DNA from 4 places in the Kitasatospora sp. NPDC003701 genome. Region 2 is predicted to be linked to each of the others. Evidence: riboswitches for the same ligand, from Rfam matches in the RefSeq annotation. Region 2 holds a riboswitch; each other region holds the start of a gene.
The links. Region 2 has a riboswitch for cyclic di-AMP ahead of ACWDRR_RS03260 (NlpC/P60 family protein). Riboswitches for the same ligand answer to the same signal wherever they lie in the genome.

Region 1 (3,202 bases), on a different contig from region 2:
GGCCCGGGCGGACAGCGCGAGCATCAGCACGGTGATCGGGACCAGGGCCAGCCCGGAGACCAGCGGGGAGAAGCCCGAGACGATCTGCAGCTGCACGACCAGCAGGAAGAACACGCCGCTGAACGCGGCGTAGACGCAGAGGGTGACCAGGTTCACCGCGGTGAACAGGCGCGAGGAGAAGAGGCCGAGCGGCAGCATCGGCTCCGCGACGCGGCGCTCGACCACGACGAAGGCGGCGCCCAGCAGCAGACCGGCCGCGCCGGCCGCCCAGACCCGGGGGGAGAGCCCCTCGCCCGCGGCCGTCAGCGCGTAGGTGACCGAGCCCAGGGCCAGCGCGGCCAGCGCCGCGCCGAGGGCGTCGAAGCGGCCCGTCGCGCTCTCGTCCCGGCTCTCCGGGACGTGCCGGGAAGCCACCGCCACCACCAGGACGGCGAGCGGGACGTTCAGCAGGAAGATCCACCGCCAGCCCGGGCCGTCCACCAGCCAGCCGCCGAGGAACGGGCCGATCGCGGCCGACACCCCGCCGAGGCCGGACCAGAGGCCGACCGCCGCCGAGCGGTCGTCCGGGTGGAACACGGCCTGGAGCATCGCCAGCGAGCCCGGGGTGAGCAGCGCGCCGCCGATGCCCTGCACCGCGCGGGCCGCGACCAGCACTTCGATGGTGGGCGCCGCGGCGCAGGCCGCCGAGGCGGCGGCGAACCAGAGCACGCCGATCAGGAAGACGCGGCGCCGGCCGTAGCGGTCCCCGAGTGCGCCGCCGAGCAGGATGAGGCCGGCCAGCGTCAGCAGGTAGGCGTTGAGCGTCCATTGCAGGGCTTCGAGCGGGGCGCCGAGATCGGTGCCGATCCGGGGCAGGGCGACGTTGACCACGGTGCTGTCGAGCATCGCCATGCTGGAGCCGAGCACCGTCGCCAGTACTACCCAGCGGCCCTGCGCGGTGCCCAGGCGCAGGGTGCCGGCCTCGGAGGTGGCCACCGCCTGATCGTGCGCCCCGGGAGCCGACGTGACAAGGCTCACCGGGGGTGTGTCGGCAGATGGCTTTCCGTAGGTGATCGCATGCGGACGGACACCGAAATCGGCGGAGCGTCGTGGATCAGTGGCACGCGGTGAATCGATTGTGCACATACCGTGCAGCCGATCATTCGGAGTGTCACGGCCTTCCCGGCATTGGTTGTCGATTCAAGAGATCGACATTGCTTCACCCGGATGGATGGGCTTTAGTTCAGCGACCGCCCGGCATTGGCCCGGGTGGCCACCGGGTGGAACGCCTAGTCCTGCCGCTGCCCGGTGGTACGAACCGAACTCTGTACGGCAGGAGCGGGGGACCCAAAGGTAAGTCGCCGGACCGGAATTCGCGGTCCGGCTTGGGGTGAAGCCGCGCTATGCGGCCGGGCAACTCCAGCCCGAACCCGACAGCTCACCTCGCAGGCGTCGGAGAGGAAATTCCCCATGCCCGCACAGGCTCGTCGTATCGCCCTGCCCCGCGCCGCCCGCATCGGCATCGCCACCGCCGTGACCGGCGCCGCCTTCGCCCTTCCGCTGGTGACCACCATCAGCGCCCAGGCCCACACCGCCCCGGCCGCGAAGCCCGCGCAGACCAGCACCTGGACCGGCGCCACCAGCGTCGACGCCACCCCGGCCGCCGCCGCGCAGCCGGCCGCCGAGGCCGCCAAGCCCGCCGCCGCTCCGGCCGAGGAGAGCTACAAGGTCGTCGGCGGGGACACCCTGTCGAAGATCGCCGACGCCAAGCAGGTCGAGGGCGGCTGGCAGGCGCTGTACGACCACAACCGCTCGGTCGTCGGTGCCAACCCGAACCTCATCTTCCCGGGTCAGCAGCTCGCGCTCGGTGCCAAGGCCGCCACCGCTCCGGCCGCCGCCGAGGCCGCCAAGCCGGCAGCCCCCGCCGTCAAGCCGCAGGAGTCGGTGAAGCCGGCTGCCAAGCCCGCCGCCCCGAAGCCGGTCCAGGCCGCCAAGCCCGCGCAGGCCCCGGCCACCAAGCCGGCCGCCCCCGCCGCCAAGCCGGCCGCTCCGGCCGTCACCCCGGCTCCGGCCGCCCCGGCCGCCACCTCCGGTTACGTCGCCCCGGTCGCCAACCCGAAGCTCGGCACCGCCTACGGCGTGGCCGGCTCGATGTGGTCCTCCGGCCACCACACCGGCGCCGACTTCGTCGCCTCCACCGGCACCCCGCTGCGCGCCATCGCGGCCGGCACCGTGGTCAAGGCCGGCAACGGCGGCGCCTACGGCAACGAGGTCGAGATCAAGCTCGCCGACGGCAAGTACGCCCAGTACGCGCACCTGTCCTCGATCGGCGTGAAGATCGGTCAGACCGTCACCGCCGGCCAGCAGATCGGCCTCTCGGGTGCGACCGGCAACGTGACCGGCCCGCACCTGCACTTCGAGATCCGCACCGGCTCGGAGTACGGCTCGGACATCGACCCGATCGCCTACCTCCGGGCGCACGGCGTCTCCATCTGACCTGGGGTCGGACCACCGCTGGGTGCGGGGCGAACGACCTCCCGGGATGGTCATGTCGGGTGACCGCTCGACCGGGTGATCGCCGCACCACCAGTGGAACATGGGCGCGGGACACGCCCAGGCCGGCCCGGCTCGCGAATATCCTTCGCGAGCCGGGCCGGCCGCTTTTTGTTTTCCCTGTTCTTCCGCGGGCCGGTCCCGGTTCGAAGCAGCCCCCCCTGTGACGGGAGGCGCGGCGGCTGACCCGCCTTTGCGGCAGCGTGCGCTTTCCGGATTCCGGTGTCGGCCCGTCCGGACCGGTTCCGGATGGTTCCCGCCCCGAATGCGGACGGCCCGCCCGGGGTCGGACGGGCCGTCAAATCCGCCGGGCAATTTCCGCGGCGGGTGGCGGGTGGCGGGTGCGGTCACGGCTCCGGTCACGGCTCCGGATTCGCCCGATGACCGGTCGGGACCGATGACCGGTCAGGACCGGTGGGCGGGCAGGTCGCTGTTCGCGGCGGTCAGCAGCTGGTGCACCCGGTGGCCGAACTCGTCCGCGTCCCGGGCCGGCTCGGGGAAGACCAGACGGACGTCGCGGTGGCCGTACGGGTGGTCCAGGCGGAGCACCAGGCCGTACCGGTCGAGGGCGAGCGGGCGGATGTCGGGGCGGCCGGCGAGCAGCTCCTGGTCCAGCAGCCGGGTGAGCAGGGCGAGGGCGTCCGGGTGGTCGTCGGCGAGGTGGGTGAGC
Region 2 (3,202 bases):
AGGGCGCGGGCCTTGGAGAGGTAGCCCTCCGGGTCGGAGGAGAGCATCAGCTGGACGGTCTGCGCCATCCCGCCGCCCCGGTACTCGGCGCCGGCCACCGAGGCGAGGTCGCCGCGCAGCTGGTTGAGCTCCTCCTGGCCGACGGCGACCTGCTGCTGGAGCGTGCCGGTCTCGTGCTGGAGGCGCTGCTGGGCGTCCAGGGCCGCGTTGTACTTCTCCGAGGCCTGCTCGGCCTCGTCGTACAGCTGCTCCACCTGCGCCTTGACGTCCTTGCGGTTCGACGGCCCGTCCGGCGCGCCCGGGGCGGCCTGGGCGGCACCACCCGTCGCCACCCCCAGCGCGGTGGTGGCCGCGGCGGTCAGCACCAGCGCGCGGGCGAGCGCGCCCGGCAGGGGGGAACGGCGGTGCACGGCCATACGCCAGTGGCTCCGATCCTGCGACCCGGCCCCGCCGCCGCACCGGAGCGGGCGGCTCTCAAGCGGGAGTCCGGTGGCAGACGTTAGCGAGTCCGGGCGAGCGAGTCCAAACCCCTCCCAACCCGAATATTTGACCCGCAATCGGACACCCGCGCGATCCTGCCCGAAAGCCGCAGGCCCGGCCTCCCACGAGGGGAGACCGGGCCTGCGGAGGCGGACGTCGGATCAGACGCGCACGATGGCCGAGATCGGCAGCATGCTGGCGGTCTCGTAGCGGACGTTCGCGCCGGGCTTCGGCGCGTGGATGACCTGGCCGCCGCCCACGTAGAGGGCGACGTGGCTGCGGTCCGAGCGGTAGATGATCAGGTCACCGGGCTGGGCGTTGGCGATGTTGGTACCGACGTTGGTGCCGATGGTGGCCTGGGCCTGCGAGGTGCGCGGCAGCGACACGTCCGCCTGGGCGTAGGCCCAGCTGGTGAGGCCGGAGCAGTCGAACGAGCCCGGGCCGGAGGCGCCGTAGACGTACGGCGCGCCCAGCTTGCTCTCGGCGGCGGCGATCGCGGCGGCGGCGCGCGAGCCGTTGGCGGCGGGCGCGGACGGCGCGGGGGCCGGGGTGGACGCGGCGGGCTTGGCGGCCGACGACGAGGTCGAGGCGGCCAGGTTGTCGCGGCTGTTGTCGCGCGAGGCCCGGTCGGCGTCCGCCTTCGCCTTGGCCTCGGCCTTGGCGGCGTCCGCCTTGGCCTTCGCCTCGGCGGCGGCCTTCTCCTCGGCCGCGCGCAGCGCCTCGCGCTCCTGCTCGGTCAGCGTGTTGAGCAGGTCCTGGGCCTTCGCCAGCTTGCCCTGGACCTCCTCCTTGGAGGCCTTCAGCTGCTGGGTGGTGGCCTCGAGCTCGCCGAGCTTGCTCTGCGCCTCGTTGCGGTCCTGGTCGAGCCTGCGCTGCTGCTCCTGGAGGTCCTTCAGCGCGTTCGACTGGGTGCTGCCGGCCTGGTTGATGGCACCGGCCTGGGTGAGGAAGCTGTCCGGGCTGGACGAGAGCATCAGCTGGACGGTCGGCGATATGCCGCCGTTGCGGTACTGCTCGCCGGCGATCTCGGCGAGGCCGCCCTGGGCCTCGGTCACCGACGCCTGCTGGCGGGCCACCTTGTCCTGCAGCTCACCGACCTGCTTCTGCAGCTCCTGCTGCTTGGCCTGGGCGCCGTTGAGCTTCTCGGTCGCCTGCTCGGCCTGCTCGTTGAGCTGGTCGACCTGCTCCTTGACCTGGTCCTTGGTCGGCGTCGGGTCGGCGTGGGCGCCGGACTGCGCGGAGAGGGCGACCGCGGCAGCGGCGACACCGGTCAGGATCGAGACCCGGGCGCGGCCGGCGGGCTTGGGACGACGATGGGACGCCACGAAGGCGGACTCCTTCTTCCTACGTCCGCCTACCGGGTGAGCTGACGGGTTCGGGCCGGAAGCGTGCCCTACGACGCCTCACCGACCGTCGTACCGGTCGACCTGGCGCCGATTCACCCCGGAGGAACATGGTTCCCCGGCTCCGTTCCACAGCGCCCCCGACTACTGGGCTCCCCGTCGGGCAGATGTCCTGCCCCGCTGCTTCGCGAACTCGGCGGTAAACCCCCGCCGTCACCCCGGCTGGGTGATCGACTGTGCGGTGGTTCGAGGCACGACCCTAGTAACAGAACCGTGATCCGTTCAAATCCTTGTCAGAAAAATGCCGGAAGAATATCCAAGTTCATTTGTGATTATGACCGGGTGTGATCACCGGCGTACGCGGAGCTGATCGTTTGTCATCGCGCCGCCGCGAACACCGACGCCACCCCCGGTCAGGGGGTGGCGCGGATCACAGGGGCCGAGTCCCGGCCCGTGGGCGTGTCGGTCCGTCAGACCCGGCGGATGGCGTTGATCGGCATCGCGTCGGCCTTCATCACCTTCACCACGTCGCCGGTGTGCGGCGCGTGCACCACCATGCCGTTGCCGATGTACATCCCGACGTGGCTGCGGTCGGCGCGGTAGATGATGAGGTCGCCCGGCTGGGCCTCGGCGAGCGAGGGCACCCGCGAGCCGTAGTTGGCCTGCGCCTGCGAGGTGCGCGGCAGCGTGACGCCGGCCTTCGCGTACGACCAGACCATCAGACCGGAGCAGTCGAAGCCGCTCGGCCCGGTGGCGCCCCACTGGTACGGCGAGCCCTGCTTGCTCATCGCGTTGGCGACGGCCGCCCCGGCCATGCCGCTGGCCTGCGGCAGGCTGCCCAGGTCGGCCCGCTCGCTGCCGCGCGAGGCCCGGTCGGCCTGCTGCTGCGCGGCCTTCAGCGCGGCCCGGTCCGCCGCACTGAGCGAGTTCAGCAGGTCCTGGGCCTCCTTGAGCTTCTTGTTGACCTCGGCCTTGGACTGGTTCAGGTCCTTGGTGGTGCTGTCCAGGGAGGCCAGGATCGCGGCCGCCTCGGTCTTCTGCTGGTCCAGCCGGCGCTGCTGGTCCTGCAGGCCCTTGAGCGCGTCGGCCTGGCTGGAGCTGGCCTGCTGGACGCTGGAGGCCTTGTCCAGGTAGCCGGACGGGTCGGAGGAGAGCATCAGCTGGACGGACGGGTCGATGCCGCCGGTGCGGTACTGCGCACCGGCCACCTCGGCCAGCCCGGCCTGAAGCTGGGTCATCTGGTCCTGGCCGCGAGCCACCTGGTCCTGGAGCTGGTCCGACTGCTTGCGCAGCTGGTCGGCACGCTCCTTGGCACCGTTGTACTTCTCGGTGGCCTGCTCGGCCTCCTCCTGCAGCTGGTCGATCTGCGCCTTCACGTC
Region 3 (3,202 bases), on a different contig from region 2:
CGGGGCCATGGCGCCGCCGCCGGCCGCGGCACCGGCACCGTCCGACTCCGACCTCCAGGTGGTCCGGATCGACCCGGACCCCGCCGCGCCCGGCGGCACCACCACGGTGCACGCCTTCGTCAGCAACCTCGGCCCGGACCGGACGGCCTCCTCGTTCACCGTGGTGGTCACCCTGCCGGAGGGGGTGACGGCCGAGGGGCCGTTCTTCCCGGAGAACTGCTACGAGTTCCAGAACGGCCACCGGGTGCGCTGCACCTTCCCGGCCGGGCTGGCGAAGTTCCGGAGCGCCACGGCACTGATCCCGGTCCGGCTCGCCCCCGAGGTCCCCCTCGGCAAACTGAGTGGCGGCTACGTCGCGGTGCGCAGCGACGACGACCGGAACGAGACGAACAACAGGCAGCCGTTCGAGATCCCGGTGGTGGAGACCACCGAGGGCTGAGCCGTACCGACCCGGGCCGTACGGTCCAGGGCCGGAGTGCCCCTGGACCGTACGGCCCGGGTCGTTCGGTGCCGGCCGTCAGCGGTAGACGCGGACGTAGTCCGCGGCGAAGGTGATCGGAGCCGTGCCCTGGGGCGCCGGGTGGTACTGCCCCGCGCTCAGGGACAGGTTGAGGATCAGGTACGCCGACCAGTTGGCGCCGACGCCCTTGCCGTCCGCGAAGACCTTCACCCCGTTGATGTACCAGTCGACCGAGTTGGCGCCGTACTGGGTGCCGACGGTGACCCACTGGTCGTGGGCGATCGCCTTCGCGTCGGTGACGTACTTGTGGTCCGCGTTGACGTGGTTGGTCAGCTCCAGCAGGTTGGCGTTGTCCGAGTGGTACTCGAACGTGTCGATCTCGCCGTGGTTGCCGCTGGTGCCGTTCCACGTCCACAGCGCCGGCCAGGCGCCGGTGCCGGCCGGGAGCTTGACCCGGGTCTCGACGTAGTCGCCGGTCTTCACCTTGAAGCCCTCGCCGGAGTACTCCGTGGTGAGCAGCCCGGTGTCCCAGGCCTGCTTGCCGTTCTCCAGCGTGTGGCTGCTCGGCCTGGCGGTGAAGGTGGCGGCGCCGCCGGAGACGGCGACGTTGTTCTTGTTCAGCCAGTCGAGCTTGTTGTCGTTGGGGTTGTGGTCGCCGTAGTGGTACGAGCTGCTCTTGTCGGCGGTCCAGCGCGAGCCGAGGGCGAGGTTGTCGAACTCGTCGGACCAGGTCAGCGACTTCCCGGCGACCGGGGCACCGGTCGCGGGGGTCGACGGCGCGGGGGTCGACGGGGTGGCGGTCGGGGTGGGCTTGGGGGTGGCGGTCGCGGTCGGCGTCGGGCTCGGGGTGGCCGTGGCGCCGGAGACCACGAGCTGGCGCGAGGGCAGGTTGTGCCAGGCGCCGCCGAGGTCCTGCCAGAAGCCGAACTGGGTGTACGTCCCGGCGGGCAGGGTGCGGGCGCCGGTGGTGACCGACAGGCCGGTGGGGCAGATCTGCGCGTTGGAGGCGCTGCCGGGGAAGTCGAGGTTGCGCCCGGCCGCGTCGCGGACGCCCACGCCGACGGTCTTGGCGGTGAAGCAGGCCGAGGAGTGGACGGTCAGCGCGGCCGTGGTGGCCTTGCCCGCGACCATGGTGGCCGGGGCGAGCTTGTCCTGGGTGACGGTCGGCACGGTGGCCGCCTGGGCGCCGGTGAGCGCCGGGACGCCCAGCAGTCCGGCGCCGCTGATGGCGAGCGCGCCGGTGGCGGCGAAGGCGGCCTTGCGGCCTCGGTGGGAGGGGCGGGCGTGGCGCGGGGTCGCGCGCCGGGCAGGCTTCTGCATGGCGGTGTCCTCTGTGACGCCTGCGAGGTGAGCTGTCGGGTTCGGGCTGAGGTCGCCCGGCCGCCTGTGGAGCGGCTTCACCCCTAGCCTCGGCCGGTGCGCGGGAGCGCACGGGCCGGGCACTGACCTGGGTCCCCCGCTCCCGTCCACTGTGGTGCTCGACTGCCGACCGGCGGGTGGACAGGACTCGGCGTCCCGGCGGCGGGGTCCGCGAAGACGGACTCGTGCAGGCTAGGCAGGCCGCCGGGAAGGCGACAACCCGACAGGGGGTGTTGTCGCGCAGCTCACAGTGGGGCGGGGCGGAGTTGATCAAGTCGCCGGTGGAGTTGATCAGTTGGCGGCCGGGCCGGGGCGGGGCGCCGGAGGGGGACGCCGGCGGGGCGGGTCGGACGGGCGGGCGGCGGGGCGGCCGGTGGGCCGGGCGGCGGGGCGGCCGGCAGGGCCCGACGGCGTGGGCGCCGGCCGGTAGCGGGTGCCCGCCAGTCCCCCGCGAAGGTGGGCCGGTCGGATAGGTTGGGGGTCCAGCCGTATCCAGCCGTACCGCACAGACGAGAGACGAGGACCAGTCCCGCCATGACCGCGCCCCTGCCCGCCTTCGCCGGCCGCACCTACCTCTTCCAGGTCGACAACGGCGCGGCGTTCCGCAACGCCTACTCGCCCGACGGCAAGCGGCTGCGCTGGGAGGGCCTCGGCGAGTCGGCCGGCCAGTGGGAGGACGTGGCGCTGCACATCGCCGAGATCGGGCCGGAGCTGTACTTCGTCAGCTGGACCGAGCAGAGCGGCATCACCGTCAGCCATGTGATGGACCTCGGCAGGCTGACGGTGCGCGCGTTCTGGACGTACGAGGGCGAGGGCGGCCGGGTCGGCGAGCTGCACACCGGGACGCTGGAGCCGGTGGCCTGAGGCGGCGGCCCGGGGCGGTGACCTGAGGCGGCGGCCCGAGCGACCGGCCGGCGAGCCGGCGGGCCGCGCCGATGGCCCGAGCCGGTGGCCCGGGGCGCCGGCCGCCGTACCGCCCGGCTCCTCCCGGTCAGACCGTGCGGTCCGGCACCCTGAGGCGCTGGGAGAGCCACTCCAGCGAGGACGGCAGCAGCCTGCTCCAGGTCTCGAAGTTGTGGCCGCCGGTCTTCATCATGCTGTAGGAGACCTTCATCGGCCCGTGCGCGGCGGCGATGAACGCCTCGGTGTCCCGCCGGTAGTCGCCGTCGCCCTCCCGGGTGCCGGCCAGCAGCACGGACACCTCGGGGTGCGGCAGGTTCTTCAGCCGCCACATCAGGTCGGCCTCGTTGCGACGCTGCTGGCTGCCCTTGAAGAGGTCCCCGGTGGTCGGGTCGTCGGCGGCCTGGTAGTAGCCCGAGAGCGAGACGGCGGTCGGGAAGACCTCCGGGTGGCGCATGGCGAGCTTGAGGGCGCAGTAGCCGC
Region 4 (3,202 bases), on a different contig from region 2:
CCGGAGATCCCCACCGGATACGGTCGACACATGCCAGTTCAGCCCGATTCAGCCCGCCCGCCGCTCTTCACCTGGGAGTTCGCCGCCGACCCGTACCCGGCGTACGCGTGGCTGCGGGAGCACGAGCCGGTGCACCGCACCACCCTGCCGAGCGGGGTCGAGGCCTGGCTGGTGACCAGGTACGCGGACGCCCGGCAGGCGCTCGCCGACAGCCGGCTCTCGAAGAACCCGGCCCACCACAGCGGGCACGCCCACCGGGCCGGCCGGGTCGGCATCCCCGGCGAGCGCCAGGCCAACCTGATGACCCACCTGCTGAACATCGACCCGCCGGACCACACCCGGCTGCGCCGGCTGGTCTCCAAGGCGTTCACGCCGCGCCGGGTCGCCGAGTTCGAACCCCGGGTGCAGCAGCTCACCGACCGGCTGATCGACGGCTTCGCGCAGCGCGGCTCGGCGGACCTGATCCACGAGTTCGCCTTCCCGCTGCCCATCTACGCGATCTGCGACCTGCTCGGCGTGCCGGCCGAGGACCAGGACGACTTCCGGGACTGGGCGGGCATGATGATCCGCCACGGCAGCGGGCAGCGCGGCGGGGTGGGGCGGGCCGTCAAGCGGATGCGCGCCTATCTGGCGGAGCTGATCCACCGCAAGCGGGCCGACCTCGGCGACGACCTGATCTCCGGCCTGATCCGGGCCAGCGATCACGGTGAGCACCTGACCGAGAACGAGGCCGCGGCGATGGCCTTCATCCTCCTCTTCGCCGGGTTCGAGACGACCGTCAACCTGATCGGCAACGGCACTTACGCGCTGCTGCGCAACCCCGGGCAGCGGGCGCTGCTCCAGGATTCGATCGCCCGCGGCGAGACCGCTCTGCTGGAGACCGGGATCGAGGAACTCCTGCGCTACGACGGGCCGGTGGAGCTCGCCACCTGGCGGTTCGCGACCAGCCCGCTGACCATCGGCGGGGTGGAGATCCCGGTCGGCGACCCGGTGTTGGTGGTGCTCGCGGCGGCGGACCGGGATCCGGCGCGGTTCGCCGACGAGAACACCCTCGACCTGGCCCGGACCGACAACCCGCACCTGGGGTTCGGGCACGGCATCCACTACTGCATCGGCGCTCCGCTGGCCCGGTTGGAGGGGCGGTCGGCGCTCGCCACCCTGCTCACCCGGCTGCCCGATCTGCAACTCGCCGAAAGCCCGGAGAATCTCCGCTGGCGCGGCGGCCTGATCATGCGCGGACTTCGCGATCTCCCGGTGGAATTCACCCCCGAGAAGCCGTCCGCGGAACCCCCGGCCGGGCTCTGAGCAATCCGCGCGGCGATGCCCCGACGGCGCCTCGATCTCCGCCCTTTCGGGCCGGCGACACGCTGACGGGGTGTCGCCTTCGGGCTGACGGGGTGTCGCCGCCGCGCCCTCCTACGGGACCTGAACCGCAATCAATCAGGACATAGCGCCGTCGTTGGTAGGCGATCGGCCACGCGCCGTAATTTATGTGTGATACCTGCGATATGAGCTTGTGATTGATGTGAGGATCTGTCTACCCTCCCTGGAGTTCGCAGCTGCGAACCCCGTGCGCGGAACGCCGAATCCTGCCCGCCGCGTCACGGGAAACCGACCAGAACCCTTGGGCAGGGGCGGGGGAACCAGGTTTGTTGCCGTCCCCCACGGCTTGGGGTGAAGCCGCTCGCGCGGGCAGAAAGCCTTCGCGTCACGCGGCCGGGCCACCTCCCGGTCCGAACCCGACAGCTCACCTCGCAGGCGTGCGGAGAGGGAAACGTCATGCTCTTCGTCGGAACCGGCCGTCATCGTCGTCGCACCCAGACCGAGAAGGCCATCGCCGTCGCCGGTGTGGCCGGCGTCGGACTCGCACTGCCGCTGCTCACCGCCGCCGGCGCCTCCGCCGCCCCGGTCTCGACCTGGGACGCGGTCGCCCAGTGCGAGAGCGGCGGCAACTGGAGCATCAACACCGGCAACGGCTTCTACGGCGGGCTGCAGTTCACCCCCAGCACCTGGAAGGCGTACGGCGGCACCTCGTACGCGCCGCAGGCCCACCAGGCCAGCCGGGCGCAGCAGATCTCCGTCGCCGAGAAGGTCCTCGCCTCGCAGGGGCCGGGCGCCTGGCCGGTCTGCTCGCAGAAGGCGGGCCTGACCAAGGGCGGCGCCCCGGCTTCGGTCGGCACCTCCTCGGACGCCGAGTCCGCGGCCCAGCAGCCCGCCGCGCCGAAGCCGGCCCAGCCGAAGCCCGCGCAGCCGAAGCCCGCTCAGAAGCCCGCCCAGCAGCCGGTCCAGCAGCAGGCCCCGAAGCCCGCCGCCCAGCAGCCCGTCCAGCAGGACGCGCAGCACAAGTCCGGCTGGGACGCCGACGCCAAGGTCTTCTGGTACCAGAGCAACGGCGCCTGGTACTGGACCAGCCACCAGAGCGTCTATCAGCAGTACGCGGGTCAGGCCGCGGGCCAGTACGCGGGCCAGGACGGTCGCCCGGCCGCCGCCCACGGCGCCCCGGTCGCCGCGGCCGCCCCCGCCGCCCAGCAGCGCGCCGGCCACGGCTACACCGTCCAGTCCGGTGACACGCTGTCGACCATCGCCACGGCGCAGGGTGTTCAGGGCGGCTGGCAGTCGCTGTACGACGGCAACCGCGGCACCGTCGGCACCGACCCGAACCTGATCCTTCCGGGCCAGGTGCTCGACCTCGGCTGACGCCCGCCGCCGCGGTGGCTCCACGAAGGGGGTCGGTCAGACCCCCTTCGTCCGCATTCGGGCCCCTTTCATGGGGCAACCAGGTGAACTACCGGTGGGTAGCCGGGCCACACGCTGAGACGGGACCGAGGTCGACGTGGTCCCGAGAGCCCGTGCGGTTAGGCTCTGGTCGTAACGACTCCGCAACCATCCGGCCGACAGCACCCATCGTCAGCCGAACCTGCTTCCGCTAGGAGATGCCTCGTGCCGTCCATCGATGTCGTCGTAGCCCGTGAGATTCTCGACTCGCGTGGCAACCCCACGGTCGAGGTCGAGGTCGGCCTCGACGACGGCAGCACCGGCCGTGCCGCTGTCCCGTCGGGTGCCTCCACCGGTGCCTTCGAGGCGCTGGAGCTTCGCGACGGTGACAAGAACCGCTACTTCGGCAAGGGCGTGGAGAAGGCCGTCCTGGCCGTCATCGAGCAGATCGGCCCCGAGCTGGTCGGCTACGACGCCACCGAGCAGC

Region 1: it holds a riboswitch for cyclic di-AMP, as region 2 does, so the genes downstream of both, ACWDRR_RS24475 (M23 family metallopeptidase) here and ACWDRR_RS03260 (NlpC/P60 family protein) in region 2, are expected to answer to the same signal.
Region 3: it holds a riboswitch for cyclic di-AMP, as region 2 does, so the genes downstream of both, ACWDRR_RS08250 (glycoside hydrolase family 16 protein) here and ACWDRR_RS03260 (NlpC/P60 family protein) in region 2, are expected to answer to the same signal.
Region 4: it holds a riboswitch for cyclic di-AMP, as region 2 does, so the genes downstream of both, ACWDRR_RS35630 (transglycosylase family protein) here and ACWDRR_RS03260 (NlpC/P60 family protein) in region 2, are expected to answer to the same signal.

Annotation. Positions count from the first base shown of each region.
Region 1 covers NZ_JBSFNM010000027.1:71,240-74,441, reverse strand. The annotation lists gene ACWDRR_RS24480 (MFS transporter) at 1-975, opposite strand, end outside; cyclic di-AMP (ydaO/yuaA leader) riboswitch at 1,286-1,446, shown strand; gene ACWDRR_RS24475 (M23 family metallopeptidase) at 1,450-2,475, shown strand; gene ACWDRR_RS24470 (DUF2470 domain-containing protein) at 2,938-3,202, opposite strand, start outside.
Region 2 covers NZ_JBSFNM010000002.1:250,802-254,003, forward strand. The annotation lists gene ACWDRR_RS03255 (NlpC/P60 family protein) at 1-416, opposite strand, end outside; gene ACWDRR_RS03260 (NlpC/P60 family protein) at 642-1,805, opposite strand; cyclic di-AMP (ydaO/yuaA leader) riboswitch at 1,816-1,970, opposite strand; gene ACWDRR_RS03265 (NlpC/P60 family protein) at 2,294-3,202, opposite strand, start outside.
Region 3 covers NZ_JBSFNM010000006.1:130,898-134,099, reverse strand. The annotation lists gene ACWDRR_RS08255 (hypothetical protein) at 1-439, shown strand, start outside; gene ACWDRR_RS08250 (glycoside hydrolase family 16 protein) at 518-1,780, opposite strand; cyclic di-AMP (ydaO/yuaA leader) riboswitch at 1,783-1,947, opposite strand; gene ACWDRR_RS08245 (MoaF-related domain-containing protein) at 2,354-2,683, shown strand; gene ACWDRR_RS08240 (alpha/beta hydrolase) at 2,811-3,202, opposite strand, start outside.
Region 4 covers NZ_JBSFNM010000058.1:50,189-53,390, forward strand. The annotation lists gene ACWDRR_RS35625 (cytochrome P450 family protein) at 31-1,305, shown strand; cyclic di-AMP (ydaO/yuaA leader) riboswitch at 1,604-1,775, shown strand; gene ACWDRR_RS35630 (transglycosylase family protein) at 1,780-2,697, shown strand; gene eno (phosphopyruvate hydratase) at 2,941-3,202, shown strand, end outside.